2 regions of the Spiroplasma citri genome follow, and region 1 is predicted to be linked to the other one. Evidence: riboswitches for the same ligand, from Rfam matches in the RefSeq annotation. Region 1 holds a riboswitch; the other holds the start of a gene.

Region 1 (8,973 bases):
CTTGAATATAACCATGTAATATTTCTATTAATCATAGTTTAAATTCTTCTTTAAATGCCACTTCTTCTTTCATTAAAATATCTTTATTATAATTTTTATCGTTTCTTTTTGTTTGCAATTCCTCTTCTTTACTATTAGCTCAATTATCAAATTGTTTTGCTTTTTCCGCTGTTAATAAAAATAGAGGATTTACATCAACTTTACCAACAAGACGAATTGCATTGTATTTTAATTTACTTCAAGTGCGATAAGTGCAATTTGATGATGAAAAATAATAATTATGTCTGATTTTTAATTGTTTTCCATCAAGAAATAATTCTATATCAATATAAGAATTCTGAACGCAAAAAGCTCAGGTACTAATACAGTTAACAAATTTAGTATTTTTTTCATTACTTGTATTTCTCCTTTTCTCAATATTGAAACTTTTTATTTAGGGCCTATCTTGTATTATATATATGCAAACAAAATTATGAATTATTTTGTAAATTGTAAATAAAGAAAAAAGTTAATATATTTTAAAACTTATTGATTTAGCAGTGAAATAATTTACTTTTTTTCATCAAACCAGTTTTTTTATAATGGGGGTGCTTAAAAATGGGGGTGCTTAAAATTAATATTAATAAATAACTTAATTTTAAGCAAACAGAGAAACATATATTTTATAGTTTTCATTAGTTTATATTTGAAATGTGTAATTAAAATCTTCTTTTTAGTTACACATTTTGCTTTTATTGAAAATACATTAAAAAAGCCAATTTTTATTGTTTTTTTAAAATAAAGATATAGAAAGGAAATTAATTTAAAAATAATTGTTAATATAAAATAATTATGATAAAGTGAAAAATGTAAATGATTTTTAAAATATTACTAATATTTTAAAAATAAATGACATTAATTTAATAAAATATAATAAAAAGAATTTTTAACATCGGCTAGCGATAAGAAGCCTTAATTATGATATTTAAGTTTTAAATTATTTTTTTAAGTTATAATTAGAAAGTATGAATATAAATATTACGAAGGGATTTTAAATTATGAAAAAACTAATGAGTTTATTAGGAATGACTTTTTTGCAACGGCAGGATTCAGTCCAATTATGAGTTGTAAGACGCCTCTTAAAGATGATAATAACAATGGTGTTGGAAAAGATATTGAAATTTTAAATAAAATTTCGCAACGTGCTATAAACAATTTTTCAGTTTATGCACGAACTAAAAATACAATTAATAGTACTGAATATCAAAATAAATTTGACAAGTTATATACAATGGTCAATAAAGAAACGGAAAGTAAAAAATTAAACCAAATGGATGAATATGTGAAGAATGCTTTAGCAACACTAAAAAATGGTTTTATTGCTGTTTTTAATAATATTTGTAATGAGATTTATAATGACTATTCAAATTATTATCCTGATAGTAAACCAATTGAATTAGTAAGTGATAGTTTAAATTATGAATTAACTTTTATTGATATGGCACAATTAAAAACAATTTTAGATCGACCAGGATTAGAAAAAGTGAAAACAGTTAGATTAGATTTCCATTTTCAATTTAAAGCTAATTTTAAACTTTTATCAACAACTTCAGATTATGTGATTCAATATGTTATTACTGATAATTCAGAAGAAATGAAAGTTGTTTTAAATGGAATGGTTCAAAAAATTTCCAGAGTAATTGTTAATTTTTTCAATACATAAGGAGTTTTTCAAATTGATAAAGCGCCAGAATTTGCTAAAATTTATCAAAATTTTGATGTAAACTATACGGCTGGTTTTGCTAATTTAGATAAAATTATTTTAGAAAAGTTACAGCGTAAAATTGAAAGTGATAGCGAATTACAAAAATTTGTAAAGAATATTAAATATAATTCTTCAATAACCTTGTTGAGTTTACTAACAAGTGCAATTAATAATACTACTAATGGTGTTGATGTTGTTCGAAAAAATACAGCCTCATATGTTTGAACTGGAAAAGAATATCAACCTGATAAAATTACTCCAGAAAATTTTGTTAAGTTTTATCGTGCATTAGTTAATGTTTTTAATATTGGAGGGCAAAACTTACGATTAGCTGATTTTCATGTCAATTTAGTTAAAATTCAAGTAGCTGTTTTCCCACTATCTGGAGCAGTAATGAATGATGGTCAAGCCTTAAAAGTTCAAGTTGAAATTACAGAAGAAGGTTTAACAAATAAGTTAATGGAGTTTGGACGGTTAGTAGTCGCTTTTTATAATCATTTTAAATTAGAATCAAATGAACATTCCGGCGTATTCCATCTTAGCGAAGAAGCTTTTACTGAAATTTTAAATTTAAAAAATCGCAAATATAAAGATGTTTTAAAAATTTTAATTGATGATTTTAAAGAAGCATATAAAGGAAAGAATTTACCAGGACTTGACATTTTTACCACTGGTAATTGAGAAAAACGTGTTCATGAAGTGAGTTTAAATAAAACTAAAGATACTTTTTCACTCCGTCGTCGGGCAGTTTGAAACTTTGATTTATTATTTGTTCCAAATAATGCGGTTTGTTATACTGGGTGAACATCAACATTATTTACTTTAGAATTTACTAAAAAATAAGTTTAATTTAAAAAAAGCAAGAAAATCTTGCTTTTTTTAAATTAACGATAAAAATTGCTAGCATTAACGCTAGCGAATATGTAAATAATAAATCTGGTCAGTTCATTTTAATGATAATTAGGATTAGTATGAGAATAATATGGGAGTTTGCTAATTATATTAATTATATTATAATTAATACATTATTCATTAAATCATTTACCATTGTGACTATATTTCTGATTACTACTAGCAAGGAATATAACAAAATTTAAAACTAAACCTAATTTATTTAATAACATTGCAAATGAATAACTGCTATTAACTAAAAAACTATTTATTATCAATTGCTTATTATTTATTTTATTATATTATCGATTATTTTTATGGTGGGCTAGATTTTCGACTATTTTTTGATTCTAATTGAGATTGAAAGGAGTAAAAATACTTAATAAGTAAGGCCCATAAATATTATTTACAATTTTCATTATATTCTCCTAGATTTTTCTGACAATAGTTTTATTTTTAATTATAAAAATATCAACTTTTTTCCTAGTTTCTTTTTAGTTGGTAAATAATTTGTTAATTTTAACTTGCATTTTAAAAGTAAACTTTATATTATTATTTTAACAACTTTAAAAAGCAATTTTGGATGTTACGGGAATTAGGTGTGAATCCTAGGCTGTCCCAGCAACTGTAAAGTGGATGAAAGCTAGCATAATTCCATTGAGAAAATATTTCTTGAGAAGGAAAAGTGAGTAAAGTGAAACTAAGCCAGTAGACCGTTCTAAAAAACATTGGTAAGATATCAATGCTGCACTTATAGTTATTATCTCTGGGGTTGGATGATTAATTATTTATTAGTGAAAACTATTAAATAATAATTTGAAAGACGTCAAAAAGAGTTTTTTAGTTGTTAATTTAAAGCAGTAAACCTATCAAAAGGTATTATTTAAAAAATAATAAATAATAAAAATTAATTAATAATTAAGTTTAATAGCATTTGATTTAAAATGGTTTTATTTTTGTTGTTGTCTTAAACTATTAATTAAAATAACCGTAGAAATTAAACATCATTTATGTGGATATGCAACAATATTCTTTTTCGTGTTGTTTAAATATCCTTACTTTTTAAATAAAAATAGGATTGATAGGTATTTATTGGTAATTAAATTAAGCGGAAAAGAGAGGAACAAAAAATGACACCACATATTAATGCCAAAAAAGAAGAAATTGCAAAAGTCGTTTTAATGCCGGGAGACCCATTACGAGCAAAAACCGTTGCGGAAAAATATTTAACAAATTTAAAATTAGTAAATGAAGTTCGAAATATGTTAATGTATACTGGCAAGTATAAAAACATTGAGGTAACAATTGCTGGAAGCGGAATGGGTTGTCCAAGCATTGGAATTTATTCATACGAATTATTTAAGTTTTACGATGTTGATTACATTATTCGAATTGGTTCAGCTGGAAGTTATAATCCGAATATTAAAGTTTATGATATCTTTAATGTTCGTGAAGCATTTGGTGAAAGTAATTATGCAAAAATTGCAGCTAATATTGATAGTAATTTAATTGCCGCAAGTGAAAAATTATTTAATGAAATTGAAGCTGTAGCACAAGCAAAAGGAATTAAAACACACACGGGAATTGCGCATGCAGCAGATGTTTTTTACCGTTATGATGATTCATTAGACTTTATTCATACTCATAACTTAGATGTTGTTGAAATGGAATCATATGCTTTGTTTACTAATGCAATTGTTACGCAAAAACATGCAGCGACATTATTAACAGTTTCTGACCATCTTGTGACGAAAGAAGTTACTACAGCTTTAGAACGGCAAAATAATTTTATGACAATGGTTGAATTAGCATTAGACACTGCTGTTCAATTAATGGGTTAAAAACGAAAGGAGCAATAAAATGAAAATTGCAGTCTTTGGAACCGTTGGGGCAGGGAAAACAAAAGTTAGTGAAGAATTATGCAAACAATTAAACTATAATTTGTTTAAAGAACCATTAGAAGAAAATCCATATTTTAAGGATTTTTATCAGGACATGGAAGGATTTGCTTTTAAAATGCAAATTTATATGTTAACAACAAGAATTGAGCAATTTTTTAACATTGATAATTTAGATGATACTGTTTTTGACCGCACAATTTTAGAAGACCCTGTTTTTGTGCGAGTTTCTCATTTATTAAAAATTATGAATGAAATTGATTTTAAAGTCTACAATCGTTTTTTTCAAAATGTTATTGTTCCAATTTTGAAACAAAAATTAGGATTTGATGTCATTATTTATTTAAAAGTTTCAACTGAAAAGGCTGTTGAACGAATTAAACAGCGTGGGCGTCAATTAGAATTAGAAACCCCATATTATTACTGGGAAAAATTGAATGAACAATATGAAATTTTATATCATGAATTAAAAAATGATTATAAATTTATTGTTATTGATGCTGACAATGATGATTTTTCAGAAAAAATAAGCATTATTATGCAACATTTATTACCTCTTGATAATAAGGTTCCTTGTTTAATTTAAAAATAATTATTATTAATATTTTAATTTAATAAGGAGGAAATTAAAATGAAAAGCACAAATAATAATATTGAAACAAAAAGTTTAAGTAATTTAAGAATTTTAGGCTTAGATCCTATTATTTATAATAAAACTGGTCACCCAGGGATTGTATTAAGTGCAGCACCACTAATGCAAGCAATTTATTTAGATAATTTAATTGCTAATCCGGCAGTACCCGATTGAATCAATCGTGATCGTTTTGTATTATCCCCAGGACATGCTTCAACTTTACAATATGCGATTTTACATTTAGCTGGTTATAATTTGACAATTGATGATTTAAAAAATTATCGTCATATTAATTCAAAAACTCCAGCTCATCCAGAATATGGCGTTACTCCTGGAGTCGATAATTCTTCTGGCCCCCTAGGGCAAGGAGTTGGCTATGGGGTTGGGATGGCATTATCTGAACAACATCTAGCGGCTAAATTTAATAAACCAGATTATAAAATCATTGACCATTATACTTATGTTTTATGTAGTGACGGTGATTTACAAGAAGGAGGAGCAATTGAGGCAATTCAATTAGCTGGGGTGTGAAAATTAAATAAATTAATTATGTTATATGATTCAAATGATTGTCAATTAGATACAAAATGTGATGCTGTTTTAAAGATTGATTATCAACGTTTTTTTGAAGCACAAAATTGAAATTATATTCGAATTGAAAACGCAGATGAGGACTTGCCAGCAATTCAAAAAGCAATTGAACAAGCTCAAAAATCTGATAAACCAACATTAATTGAATGTAAAACAATTATTGGTTATGGGCATCCAAAACAAGGTTCACCAATGCATTCTTCACCATTTACTTCTGAGGAGATGGACCAAGTAAAAGCATTTTATGATTTTAATCATCCTCAATTTTATGTTGACAATGATGTTAAAAAACACTGACAAGATACTTTTGCTAAACGAGGAGCAATAAAATATGAAGAGTGAAAGAAAAAAATAACTGCTTACAAAACAGAGTTTCCAAAGGAATATGAAGAATTATTTGCTATTCCATCGGTTAATTTAAAATCTTTTGCAGAATTATTAACAACAGATAAAGATAAAAAAGCAGGAACACGAATTATTATGGGAGATGTATTTAAATATTATCAACAAAAATGTTTAAATAATATGTTTGGAGGTAGTGCTGATTTAGGAACTGCAACCAAAATCATTGGTTATAATGGATCATGAACAACATCAACCCCACAAAATAATAATGTCCATTTTGGAGTGCGAGAATTTGCGGCCGGAACAATTAGCATTGGTGTTGAATTACACCAAGGTTTGAAAGGATTTAATTCAACATTTTTAATTTTTGCTGATTATATGAAACCATGTGTTCGAATGGCGTGTATTCAAAACTTACCAGTTATTTTTGCTTTTTCCCATGATTCAATTGGTGTTGGTTTTGATGGAAAATCACATCAGCCAGTTGAGCAATTAGCAATGTTACGAAATTGTCCGAATTTAAATGTTTTTCGGCCAGCGGATATTAAAGAAGCAATTGGATGTTTGAAAGCAAGCGTGGAAGCAAAAAGTACTCCATCAGCTTTGATCTTATCGCGACAAGATACCCCATATCAATTATCAGAAACATGCTGAGAACAAACACTAAAAGGTGGATATATTGTTGTTGCTGAAGATGAGACAAAACCATTGGAGGCAATTATTATTGCAACAGGAACTGAAGTAGCACCAGCAATTATTGCAGCTAAGACAATTAAGAAAAACATTCGTGTTGTATCAATGCCTTGTGTTGAATTATTTGAACAACAACCAAGGGCTTATCAAGAAAAAATTGTTCCAAAAAATATAACAAAAGTAATTGCAATTGAATTTTCAAATGATTATGTTTGATATAAATTTGTTGGTAAAACTGGTTTAGTTCTGGGTGTTGATGATTATGGTTTATCGGGAAGTGCTGATGCTGTTATTAAGTATAAGCAATTAGATCAAAGTTCTATTATTAATAGAATTACAGCATATTTAGAAGAATAATGATTACATTAGAAAAACTATTAGACTATAAAACTTTTTATGTAATTCGAAATCATAATTATGCTGTTGCTCAACAAATTTGTGAACAGTTAATTAATTTACAAGTCAAATGTTTAGAATTAACATTCACGATTCCTAATGTTGCAGAATTAATTAGTTTTTTTCGTAACAAATACCCAACAATTTTAGTTGGAGCAGGAACAGTTTTAACATTAGAACAAGCAATGCAAGCGGCAAAAGCCGGAGCTCAATTTTTAGTGGGTCCAGTTTTTAACCAAGCAGTTAGTGAATATTGTCATCAAAATAATTTACTATATATTCCAGGGGCAATGACACTACAAGAAGTTAACGATATTGTTAATGCTAAATGAGAAATTATTAAAATTTTTCCAGCAACAGCATTTAAATTAAATTTTATTCAAACAATTAAAACATTTTTTCCAACAAAAATTTATATGGCTTCGGGAGGAATTAATTTAACTAATTATGAAGAAGCAAAAAACTTAGGATATGATTTAATTGCCGTTGGTGCTTTTATCACGGGTGATATTAATAGCACATGTCTTGATATGGAAAAATTTAAAAAATTTGAAACAATAATTAATCAATAAAGGAGAAAAAATAATATGAGAGATAATAAAAAAGTAATTTATAATGCGGGTAGTATGTTTACTGAGGCCCAGTGAAATACAAGAAAACGTGAAGGAGATATGTTGCGTAAAATGTTTCCAGATTTTATTATTGGAAATCCAGTTGATTTTGAAACAAATCAAAAAAAGCGCCCTACAAATAAAGCAATTTTTGAATTAGATTATGCTGGTTTAACGGAGGCAGACTATGTTATTTTTGAATTAGATGGATGAGATTCAGGAACTCATATGGAATTTGGTTTAGTAGTTGAACAAGCAATTCATAATAAAAATAAATATTTATTACCAATTATTTCTGACTTTCGTTTACACCAAGGAATTTTAAAAGGAGAATATCCTGGTTTTGGTTTAAATGAAATGATTACAGGGGCATTATATTATGAACCATTAAATAGTGGTGATGTTCCTCAAATGACATTATGTAATTCGCATAAATTAGCGTGTGAAGCAATTTGAGCTATTGAAAAGGGCAAAATTGAAGATTATCGAAAAAAATATGATATTAAAGATATTTTCAAAGAAAGAGAAGATGCTTTATATCATGGCTTTGATTGTTTTATTTAAAATAATTAATAAATTAACTTAAAAAGTGAATATATAACGAAAAGTGTACATAAAAAATAAAATTTTAGGATTAAGTCATTCTATATTTAATAGAACTCAATCCTTTTAATTTGTTACAAAATAATAGTTTTAAAAACCTTCAAGAAATTTTTGATTAATTTTAGTAATAAATTTATTAAGATTTATTTTACGAGTATATTAACTTTTTTATTTGCCAGAATAAGTATTGTTCCTAGCCAAACAAGTAATTATTTTATTAGTTAATTACTTGCATTTTTTTTATAATTTAACCGTGTCAAATTTTAGAACTTTAATATTTGATTACAAATTTTATAATGGAAAAACTAATTTATATTAATAAAATGGCATCATGTAATCGAAGTGCAACAAATCAATTCTGAAAGGAGTTGATTTTTTATTGAAAAGAAACATTATTTTATTTTGCGGTCCTTAGTAACTAAGTATGGAAAAGATATTGTTATTAATACTGTAAATAAGATAGTAATTAATAATGTAAAAGAAAATGAATAAATTATCCGCGTAATTTATTAGCGGTAATTTATTCAATATTGTTTATTTTGAGCGTAGCGAACACGCGGAGCGTGA
Region 2 (8,973 bases), 650 kb from region 1:
CTGATTAGTGTTGTTGTGCTTGTTATGGTTAATCCTATTGCTCCTATGATACTAAGTCATTTTTTCATATATATTGCTCCTTTTTGTTTTTTTATATATAATTGATTTTATCACATATCAATTATATATCAATTATTCGTATTAAATATTAATTTTATAAGTTAATGAAAGGTATATAAATGTTATGTATAGTCATTTAAGTTTTATGGATAAAGTTAAATTAGAACAATTATTATTATCAAAAATGTTTTTAAAAAATAATGGTGAACAGAATATTTCTGCAATCGCTAAATGTTTGAATAGACATCGTAGTACTATTTTACGAGAAATTAAGCGTTTTAAAACTACTGATGAATATAGTGCTTATAAGTCAGATAAAATGTATTATAAGAAAAGAAAAAAGAATAATAAAAGATGTAAATTTACGGAAGAACAGATTAATTTTATTCAAATTAGATTTAATAAATATCACGATTCACCGTCAGAACTTATTTATCGTTATTTTTTAAAATTTGGTATTAAATTTCCGGTTTGTGTTAAAACATTGTATAAATGAATTCGTTTAGGTTTTTATGGTTTTTTAAAACAGAATTTGCGACATCGTGGAAAAAAATATAAAACAAAAGGAAAATCTGATAATCGTGGTAAATTAACTGATTTTAAGTCAATTTGAGATATTGAAAATAAAGTTTCTAATGTTGGGTGATTTGAAATGGATACTGTTGTTGGAAAAGAACATTTATCTAGTTGTTTAGTTTTAGTAGAACAATCAAGTAGAAAATATTTTGCAATAAAATTTGAAAATCATACTGCTATGGAAGTTCTAGTAAAATTTAAAGAGATGGTTATAAATAATAATTTAATGGGTAAAATGAAAGGAATAATAACAGATAGAGGTAAAGAATTTAGTAAATGACGAGAAATGGAAATATTTGCTGAAACACAAGTTTATTTTTGTGATGCTGGTAAACCTCGTCAAAAACCTTTAATTGAAAAAATAAATGGTGAATTAAGACATTGATTTCCTCCTGGAACTGATTTTAATAAGGTTAGTCAGAAACGATTAGATTGAGTAGTTAATGATGTAATAAATGAAAAATTAAGGCCTGTTCTGAATTGAAGAACAGCAAAAGATGTATTTATAGATAATTTTAGATAAGTTTATTATATTTTAATTAATTAATAATATGTAAATTAATTCATAAAATATGTCAAAAATGTATATTAAATTATAAAATATGTCATTAAAATAACAAAATATGTCATTAAAATAATAAAATATGTATTTATTAATTAAAATTTAATAAATTCTTTTTTAGTGTGTTTAAATGTGAATAAATTAAAAGAAAAATTAAAATTATTTTTATTTTTTTTAATTTATGGTTGATTTTTTTAATTTTTATTATATTATTTAGTTAATAAAGATTTGTTGCACTTCATTTTACACGTTTCAATTGTTTAATTTCATAAATTAAACTATCATAATCATCACTGATGCTTTTAATTTTGTTAAATTCTTTAACATTGCCTTTCGTAGATATGTACTCATCAAATAGATTATTAATTTCGTTTTCTAATTTATTTCGTTCAAATTCTTTAACTTGTCGAAAATTCATAGTGTTATAACTACCTTTACCACCAATTTCACCAGGTTCTATTTCATAACCTGCTTTTGTTAAATAATTAGCATGGTAATTATTAAACTTTTGTAGTTGTTTTTTGCCACCAAAAACCCTATTATTACTAATTATGTATCTTTCTTCATTGAGCTTTTTTGAAAAAACTTTACTAATTGGAATAAAACCAAAATGAATATGGGGTGTTGTTTCGTCCATATGAACTGTTGAATATAAATACCCAATATCTGTTTTAAGATTATTTTTCATTCATTGTTTCATAAAATTTATTTCAATATTAACTCATTCATTTAATTTATAATAATTTATACTTTCAGGAATTAATTGTCCCATTTTACGCGTATCTGTTTTTTTGTCCCATACTTGAATATCTGTAAATTGACATATTCCCATTTTTTCAAATCATTCTTGTCTTGTTGCTGGCAAAACAACTTCTATGTAAGTATTGTGTTTATTACAAAAATCTTTAAAAGTTGATTTTTGTGCTTCACTATATTTCTGTTGTTGTTTATTTCAATCTTCTTCTATATTTTTTAATAATTCAAATCTTTTATTATTTGCTAACTTAAAACCTTTATCATTTATAATTTTTTCTTTTTTATCACTAACATAATAAAAATTATATTTTGTAAATTCAGGATTAACATTTTCAGGTATTCCAATTCTAAAATTATGTCTTATTAATTTATTAACACTTTTACTACTATATTTTTTAAAAGTTGCAATTGGTGGTGATGACCTAAATTTATCTTCTTTTTCCATCTTTTTATCCTCCTTTTTTGGAAATTTTTACCTTTTAAAATTTATTAAATTTATAAAGCCAAAATGCTTGCTCATCATACATTTTGGCTTTGCCAAAATATTTGAAAAATTTCATTTTTATTTTGTCTAATTAATCATCTTTTTTTGGAAATTTATTACTATTAAAATATTTTAAATTTTCTTGGTATATTTGTTTTTTTTCTGCTTTTTTAATTAAAACTTGCTTATTCATTTCTAATAAAAAAGGGTGCAGTTTTTCTCAATTAACCTCACCCTCAATTTTTCCATCTTTATTTTTAATATAAAAGTTTTGATTTTTAAAAATTGTAATAAAACAATAATCTTTGTTATATTGTAATTTAAAATATTTGCTATTTATATTAATGCTTGCATAATGATACAATAAATTTTTTATCCTTAAATCAATTCATTTATTACCTTTAATATCATAATAAGGTTTTGTTAAAATTAAATTATTTGTCATAACTTGATAACTTATATATTTTTCTGTTTCTTTCATTTTGATAGTTCCTTTCTCTAAAAAATTATTTTTAATCTTTTTTAATTTTTAATGTTATAAAATAGAAAATTGGTAAACATATTGTGTTCGTAATTAATATTCCGATAATTATTTGTTCTATATTTAAAACACCAAGATTTAATCAAAAAAAGCATAAAATCAATTGGAAGATAAATAATTATGTTTGCTAATAAAATAAGAATAATTTTAATACTATGATTTATTTTTATTCAATTAATTAGTTTAATTAAAACTGCTAATAAACCTGTCCCAATATTTCAGCATAATGATCCCACAGTAAAACCTCATAATGTTAAATCTGATAAAAAATGTCCCATAATTCCAATTAATAAACACCAATATCAATTTAAAATAATTCCACTTATAAAAATAGGAATTAAAAATAATGGAATTGATGTTCTTGGAATAATTTGGATTCGCATAGTTTGCGATAATACAACCATCATTGCAATTAAAACAGCAATATAATTTATCTTTTTGATTAATTGAAAGTTATTCATTTTTTAAAAATTTAATTTAAGTTGTATTTTCTTTAATCGCTTTTGTACCATTGCAAAGTAATTATTATTTATTTCACAACCTAGTCATTTTCGATTTAATTGTTTAAATATTATTAGTTATTTGTTACCCTTAAGTTATCCATCGTCAATTATAGAAAGCGCTTGTTTTTGAAATGTTCCAGCATGAATTTTAGACAATTTAGTAAATAGTTATTTAGAGTTAGGGAATTAAGTGTAAATCTTAAGCTGTCCCAGCAACTGTGATATTGACGAAAGCCACATTAGCCACTGAAAGGAAAACTTTTGGGAAGGCGGTTAGTAGGATGAAATTAAGCCAGTAGACCTTTCTAAATTTAATTAGTCTTATTATATAATTCTTGGGTGTGAGTCATGTAATTATTTTGTAAATAAATAATTTAGTGATTGTTATATAAAAAGCATGCTGGGGAATGCTTTTTAATTTACTGGAACTAGAATTAAATTGTCCATTGTTAATTTGCTAGAAAAAAATAAGAAAATGAAAAAAAATTATTACTATTCCTAAGTTCTACATTTATTTTTTCACCAACATTAACAACAATTTCTTGTAAAAATGTTGATGAATCGCTTTCCTATTGTGATCCAGATTGAATCTATCAAATAAAAACGGAGGAAAATGAAGAATTTGTGGTTGGCTATAATAATTATTATTTGTCAACTGCATCAAGTACCTTCCAACAAAAAGATTGATTAGATCTTAATCAAGAAGCACATATTTATTTTTATTTTAAAAATGTTGTAAGTCTTGATAAAGTAATACAAAAATTACAGTTTGGTGATACTGCTCATATGCAAGATGTAACTCATCTGTATGAGCCAATAACATTTACAAAAACTGATGATGGTAATGTTTATATTTCTAATTCCTTTTTGACGCAAAATACCCCTGTTAATGGTTATACAATAATGTCACAAGATAAAGTGATAAGACCTTAAAAATAGTAAGAATATGAAGCAACTAAATGACCGATTTCAAAAAGAATTTAAACAATGAGGAACAATTCGTGATTCTCATCCAGTTCAAGAAGTGGATGGAAAACAATTTGTTTGATGAAATTCTAACCGTTGGGATGTTTTATTGCAGACGGAAATCCAAAAGGCAATATATGGAGTTTGAAGTAGCACTGAAAATAAAATTCAAGTGGGGATGAATATTCCATTAAGCCTTGTTAGTAAAGTTTCAATTAGAGTGTCAAAAACTAAGGCTCAAAATGTATTTCGAATAGATCTAAATTATCAAGAAGATTAAATAAATAATAGTTTTAATAAAATAAAATACCGATTACCCAACTGAGGTTTTTATTTTAAAATCATTGGTGAAAATAAGGCCCAATATATTTCACCACAACTAATTCCTGCAATTAATAATACTTTTCGTGTGACTGATGTTTTGACATATTTAACATCGCGAAATTAAAATTCTTTTAATGATAAAGGTTATAAAAATGCCAAAATAATTTCATAATTTTATTGTATAATTATTATTGTAATTATCTTGGAAGGAGATGAAATTATTAAGACATTAACATGACCAAAAATTTTAATGTTTATTGGCGCAGCTTGAATTATTATTATTGGCATTTTATTTGCTGCTGGCGTTCCAACAAAAACTTCAATTTACGGATGAGACACAAGTTGACCAGTTCTTTTGATTTTAGGAATTTTGTATATTTTGGTTCCGCTATCAGTTAAACCAGGCTTTTGATCATTATTATGAGCACTTGCCATTGCTAGTTTAGCAGTAATTTTCATAGTTGGATTTTTTGTAAAAGCAGATTATCAATCACCCTGAACCTATTTAGGGGCCGTTCCTAATCTTTTTATTGGAGTTGGAGCATTAGGGTGGATTTTTGTTCACGAGTAAAAATTTAATGCTATTAAGAAATGATATTAAAATTATTTTAATATCATTTTTTATTTAATATGTAAATTGTGGAAGCAAATCAAATAATACTTTAGTCTCAATAATTAATTTATTAAATAGTCGATTTTGTAGTAATAATTTGTAGTAATAAATTAAAAAGAACAAAATCGTCTTTTTATTTTTCTTGTTCAAGTTCTTGATTTTGTTCTGTTTGATTAAATTCTTTATAAATTTTTTGAATATCTTTTATTCTTTGTTGTTTTGCAATTGGATTAGTTTATGCTGCAGGATTATTAATGCTGTTTGTTGACATGCGTGGTTGGATTGGAACAAGTATACCATTTTATCAATCATTTTTTGTAATTCTGCTTGTCCTGTTTGTGGTGAAGAAATTTGGTGTTTTTTTCCTTCTCTTGAAGCGTCTGTAGCAATTGAACTTCACTCATTTACTACATTTTCATTAATTCCCATTTGTTTTCAATTTTTTGTTATATTTTTACAAGTAGAAGTTGCTATTTTTTCAGATTCTTTTTTATTAAAACCAAGTGTTGTAAAAAAGTGAATTAGTCAAGAAAAGTAGACTAATAAAAAATGACTAAAGGTTTAGGTTCCTGTATTCAACAGGACTTAGACCTTTTAATTTTTATTGTGGTCTAAAATTATTATAAAAATAAATTTACTTAGGTAAATTACTTATAATTCATTTTGTAGTTCTCTTTTTTCTTGAAATTTGATTTAAAAATTCACTTTTCATTGTACCAAATCATGATTTAGTATGGACATTATCATATGGATTACCTCGTTTAGACATTGATATTTTAATTCCTAAATAATTGCAAAGTCTTTGATAATTTTAATTTGTGTAATGAAATCCTTGATCAGATTGTAAAATTCATGTTTTAGGTTTACCAGCTTTTATTCAAGCATTAATAATATTTTTTAAAACAAAATTAGTACCTAAATTATTACTAATTTGATAGTCCAAAATTTGGTTATTATGAAAATCTTTGACAATTGATAAATAATAAGTTTTTTTATTAGTTAGCAAATATGTAATATTGGTTCCTAGTTTTTGATTAAGTTCAGTAGTCCTAAAGTTTTGACTCAATAAATTTTCATATCGAAAAGGCCCAGATTAAAGTTTATATTTGAATTTTTTAATTCTTTGAACAGATTTTAGATTTAAATATTTCATATATCTATATACCATATGAGCTTTTAAAGATAAATTATAGATTTTATTAATTATTAAAGTTAACATTTTATAACCATAAATTTTATTAAATTTAAAAAATGATATTTTAATTAATTTAGCTAATTTTGAATCTCACTTATTAAATTTTTGCATACCGTTGTTAAATCACTTATAATATCCTTATTTAGAAATATTTAAAATATGAGTTAAATATTTAATCGTGTATTTTTTCTTCAAGGACCAAACCGCTCAAAATTTCATTTTATTCGATTTGGTTAAATACTTTTTTATATCTTGTATCATTTCTATATATTTAATTAGTTCCTCTTTACTCATACTATTAAAATCAATAGTTTTAGGTCGGCCTGGTCTGCGAATTTCCTTTGACTGAGGATCCTTTCCAGGAATTAAATTATCTTCATTTGTGATTTTAATTCATCTGCTTAAAGTTTCCTTTGCAATAGTAAATTTTTTTATTGTATTCATATACACATTTTTATGATAGTATTTAATAATTTTTATTTTTTCTTCTTTTGTGTATCATTTTCCCATAATAAAAGAACATCTCCTAATAAAATATTACACTCTTTTTAAGAGTTTACTTTATTATAGATGTTCAAAGAATTAAGACCTTTTTAATTGATTTATATATTTTTTTCAGCTGATTTTTCATTTCTGATGTAAATTCCATATTAAAATTTCCTTATTATTTTAATTAATTAATTAATTAAGCCATTTATTTTAAAAATATAATATTTTTAAAATCATTTACAATACTTACCTTATAATGTTTATTTAAAATTAACAATATTTTTTAATTAATAATTGCTTTTATTTAATTTTTTATTTGTTATTTTTTGTTTTAAAATAAAGTGTCAATATCTAGCTAAAATTTCGTAAATTTATTTAATTGATAATTGTTTCATAGTATATCTTTCAGTTCATGGATGATTTGATTTGGGTTTATGAGCTTTAGATTTTGGTAATGTTTTTTCTGTATTTTTAACTGTTGGAATATATTCTAATAGATTATAAATTTTGTTTTCATACTTAAGATACAATGTTTTATCAAATGCATTAATTATTGTAACATTATTGTAACATTTGTTTTTGAATTAAAAACTTTTAGTTTTTTATTATCATAAGTTAAGCACTTTTTATTTGCATAACTAATTGATGATCCATTATCTGTTCTTATTGTTGAAGTTATTGATAAAAGTAAATTAATTTTGTCACTTTCTGGTGCATCAACGAAAGCAGAATTGTTATAATCAATGGGAAGAGCAAAGTGTTTATTGAATTTAGGTAGAAATTCTTTTAAGAACTTATTTGCTTCTTCAAGAGTAGTTACTTTTGCAAGACCTAATTCATTTTTTAGACGATCTTGTAAAGTACCTCATAACTGTTCAATTCGACCTTTTGTTTGAGGAATTGAAGTAGTTATGATTTCGACACCTAATTCATTACAGCATCTGCTGAATTGAGTAAATGTGTCTTTTTCTTCGTTTTTACTATTATTTTTTTGATAAGTAAAAATTGTTCGCTTATCTGTATAAAATGTCATAGGAATACCATAGTTTTTTAAAATTTGATATAAAACATTATAATAACCATTTAAGGTTTCTTGATAATCAAAATATAATCCAACAACTGTATTTGTTGTATCATCAATAGCACCATGTAAAAATATTTTAGGATGATTTATTCCTAGTCATAAATGTTTACTAGCATCAGCTTGTAATAATTCCCCAAAATATTTGCGGCGTTCTCTTAAAGGATGTGATTTATCTTTTTTTTCTTAATTTCTGTTTTCTAGGAGATTTTATTTGATTTAGAGACATTAAGTTGTACAAAACTGAATAAGAAATTTTTATTTTTTCATTTTCAAGTAATTTTTCTTTAAAATGTATAAAATTAAAATCAATATATTTAGTTTTGTAAAAATTAAGAATATTTTCACAAATTTCTGGTTTTGTTTTGTTATATGCTGTTATACCATGTGAATGATGGGCAAAGGAAGTCATATTTTGTGTATCATAAATTTTCATTAATTTTTCAATTCTACGAATAGACAAATCTAAAATTTTAGCAGCACGTTTTTTTGTTATTTCATTATTAATAACTTTTCCAGTAGTTTTATATTTATGTTTTTCTGTCATTGTTAATTTTCTTTCCGTAGCTATCACCAAATTAATAATATAAATAATTGCGAAATTTTTGCTAGATAACTATTACTAAATTATCACAAGATAAGGACATTTGTTTTAAAATAAAGTTGTTTTTTTATTTTTTTATTGTTATAATTAATTAGGCATTTATTCTATTATATAGAGTATGCTTAAATGTGGTAGTAATGTTAACATTACGTTTGGACCACAGCGAGAATTTAATTAAAAGGAGGAAATTGCTCGTGGCAAAAATTACAAGAATTGCAA

What was found. Region 1 has a riboswitch for cobalamin ahead of deoD (purine-nucleoside phosphorylase). Riboswitches for the same ligand answer to the same signal wherever they lie in the genome.
Region 2: another riboswitch for cobalamin. It lies ahead of SCITRI_RS11880 (hypothetical protein); the one in region 1 lies ahead of deoD (purine-nucleoside phosphorylase).

The regions. Positions count from the first base shown of each region.
Region 1 covers NZ_CP013197.1:529,251-538,223, forward strand. Annotated here, with positions in the region: gene SCITRI_RS11235 (hypothetical protein) at 1-118, opposite strand, end outside; gene SCITRI_RS11240 (hypothetical protein) at 1,100-1,702, shown strand; gene SCITRI_RS11245 (hypothetical protein) at 1,889-2,587, shown strand; cobalamin riboswitch at 3,183-3,367, shown strand; gene deoD (purine-nucleoside phosphorylase) at 3,766-4,476, shown strand; gene SCITRI_RS02825 (deoxynucleoside kinase) at 4,496-5,119, shown strand; gene tkt (transketolase) at 5,165-7,153, shown strand; gene SCITRI_RS02835 (bifunctional 4-hydroxy-2-oxoglutarate aldolase/2-dehydro-3-deoxy-phosphogluconate aldolase) at 7,153-7,764, shown strand; gene SCITRI_RS02840 (nucleoside 2-deoxyribosyltransferase) at 7,780-8,367, shown strand; gene SCITRI_RS09840 (hypothetical protein) at 8,749-8,898, shown strand.
Region 2 covers NZ_CP013197.1:1,477,648-1,486,620, reverse strand. Annotated here, with positions in the region: gene SCITRI_RS08735 (lipoprotein) at 1-68, opposite strand, end outside; gene SCITRI_RS08730 (IS30 family transposase) at 185-1,159, shown strand; gene SCITRI_RS08725 (plasmid recombination protein) at 1,416-2,399, opposite strand; gene SCITRI_RS08720 (hypothetical protein) at 2,530-2,919, opposite strand; gene SCITRI_RS08715 (hypothetical protein) at 2,961-3,386, opposite strand; cobalamin riboswitch at 3,616-3,805, shown strand; gene SCITRI_RS11880 (hypothetical protein) at 4,107-4,415, shown strand; gene SCITRI_RS11875 (hypothetical protein) at 4,429-4,728, shown strand; gene SCITRI_RS08705 (hypothetical protein) at 5,023-5,343, shown strand; gene SCITRI_RS11870 (hypothetical protein) at 5,590-5,814, opposite strand; gene SCITRI_RS11865 (hypothetical protein) at 6,197-6,451, opposite strand; gene SCITRI_RS11860 (hypothetical protein) at 6,719-7,090, opposite strand; partial or broken gene SCITRI_RS12610 (ISNCY family transposase) at 7,441-8,704, opposite strand; gene rplK (50S ribosomal protein L11) at 8,892-8,973, shown strand, end outside.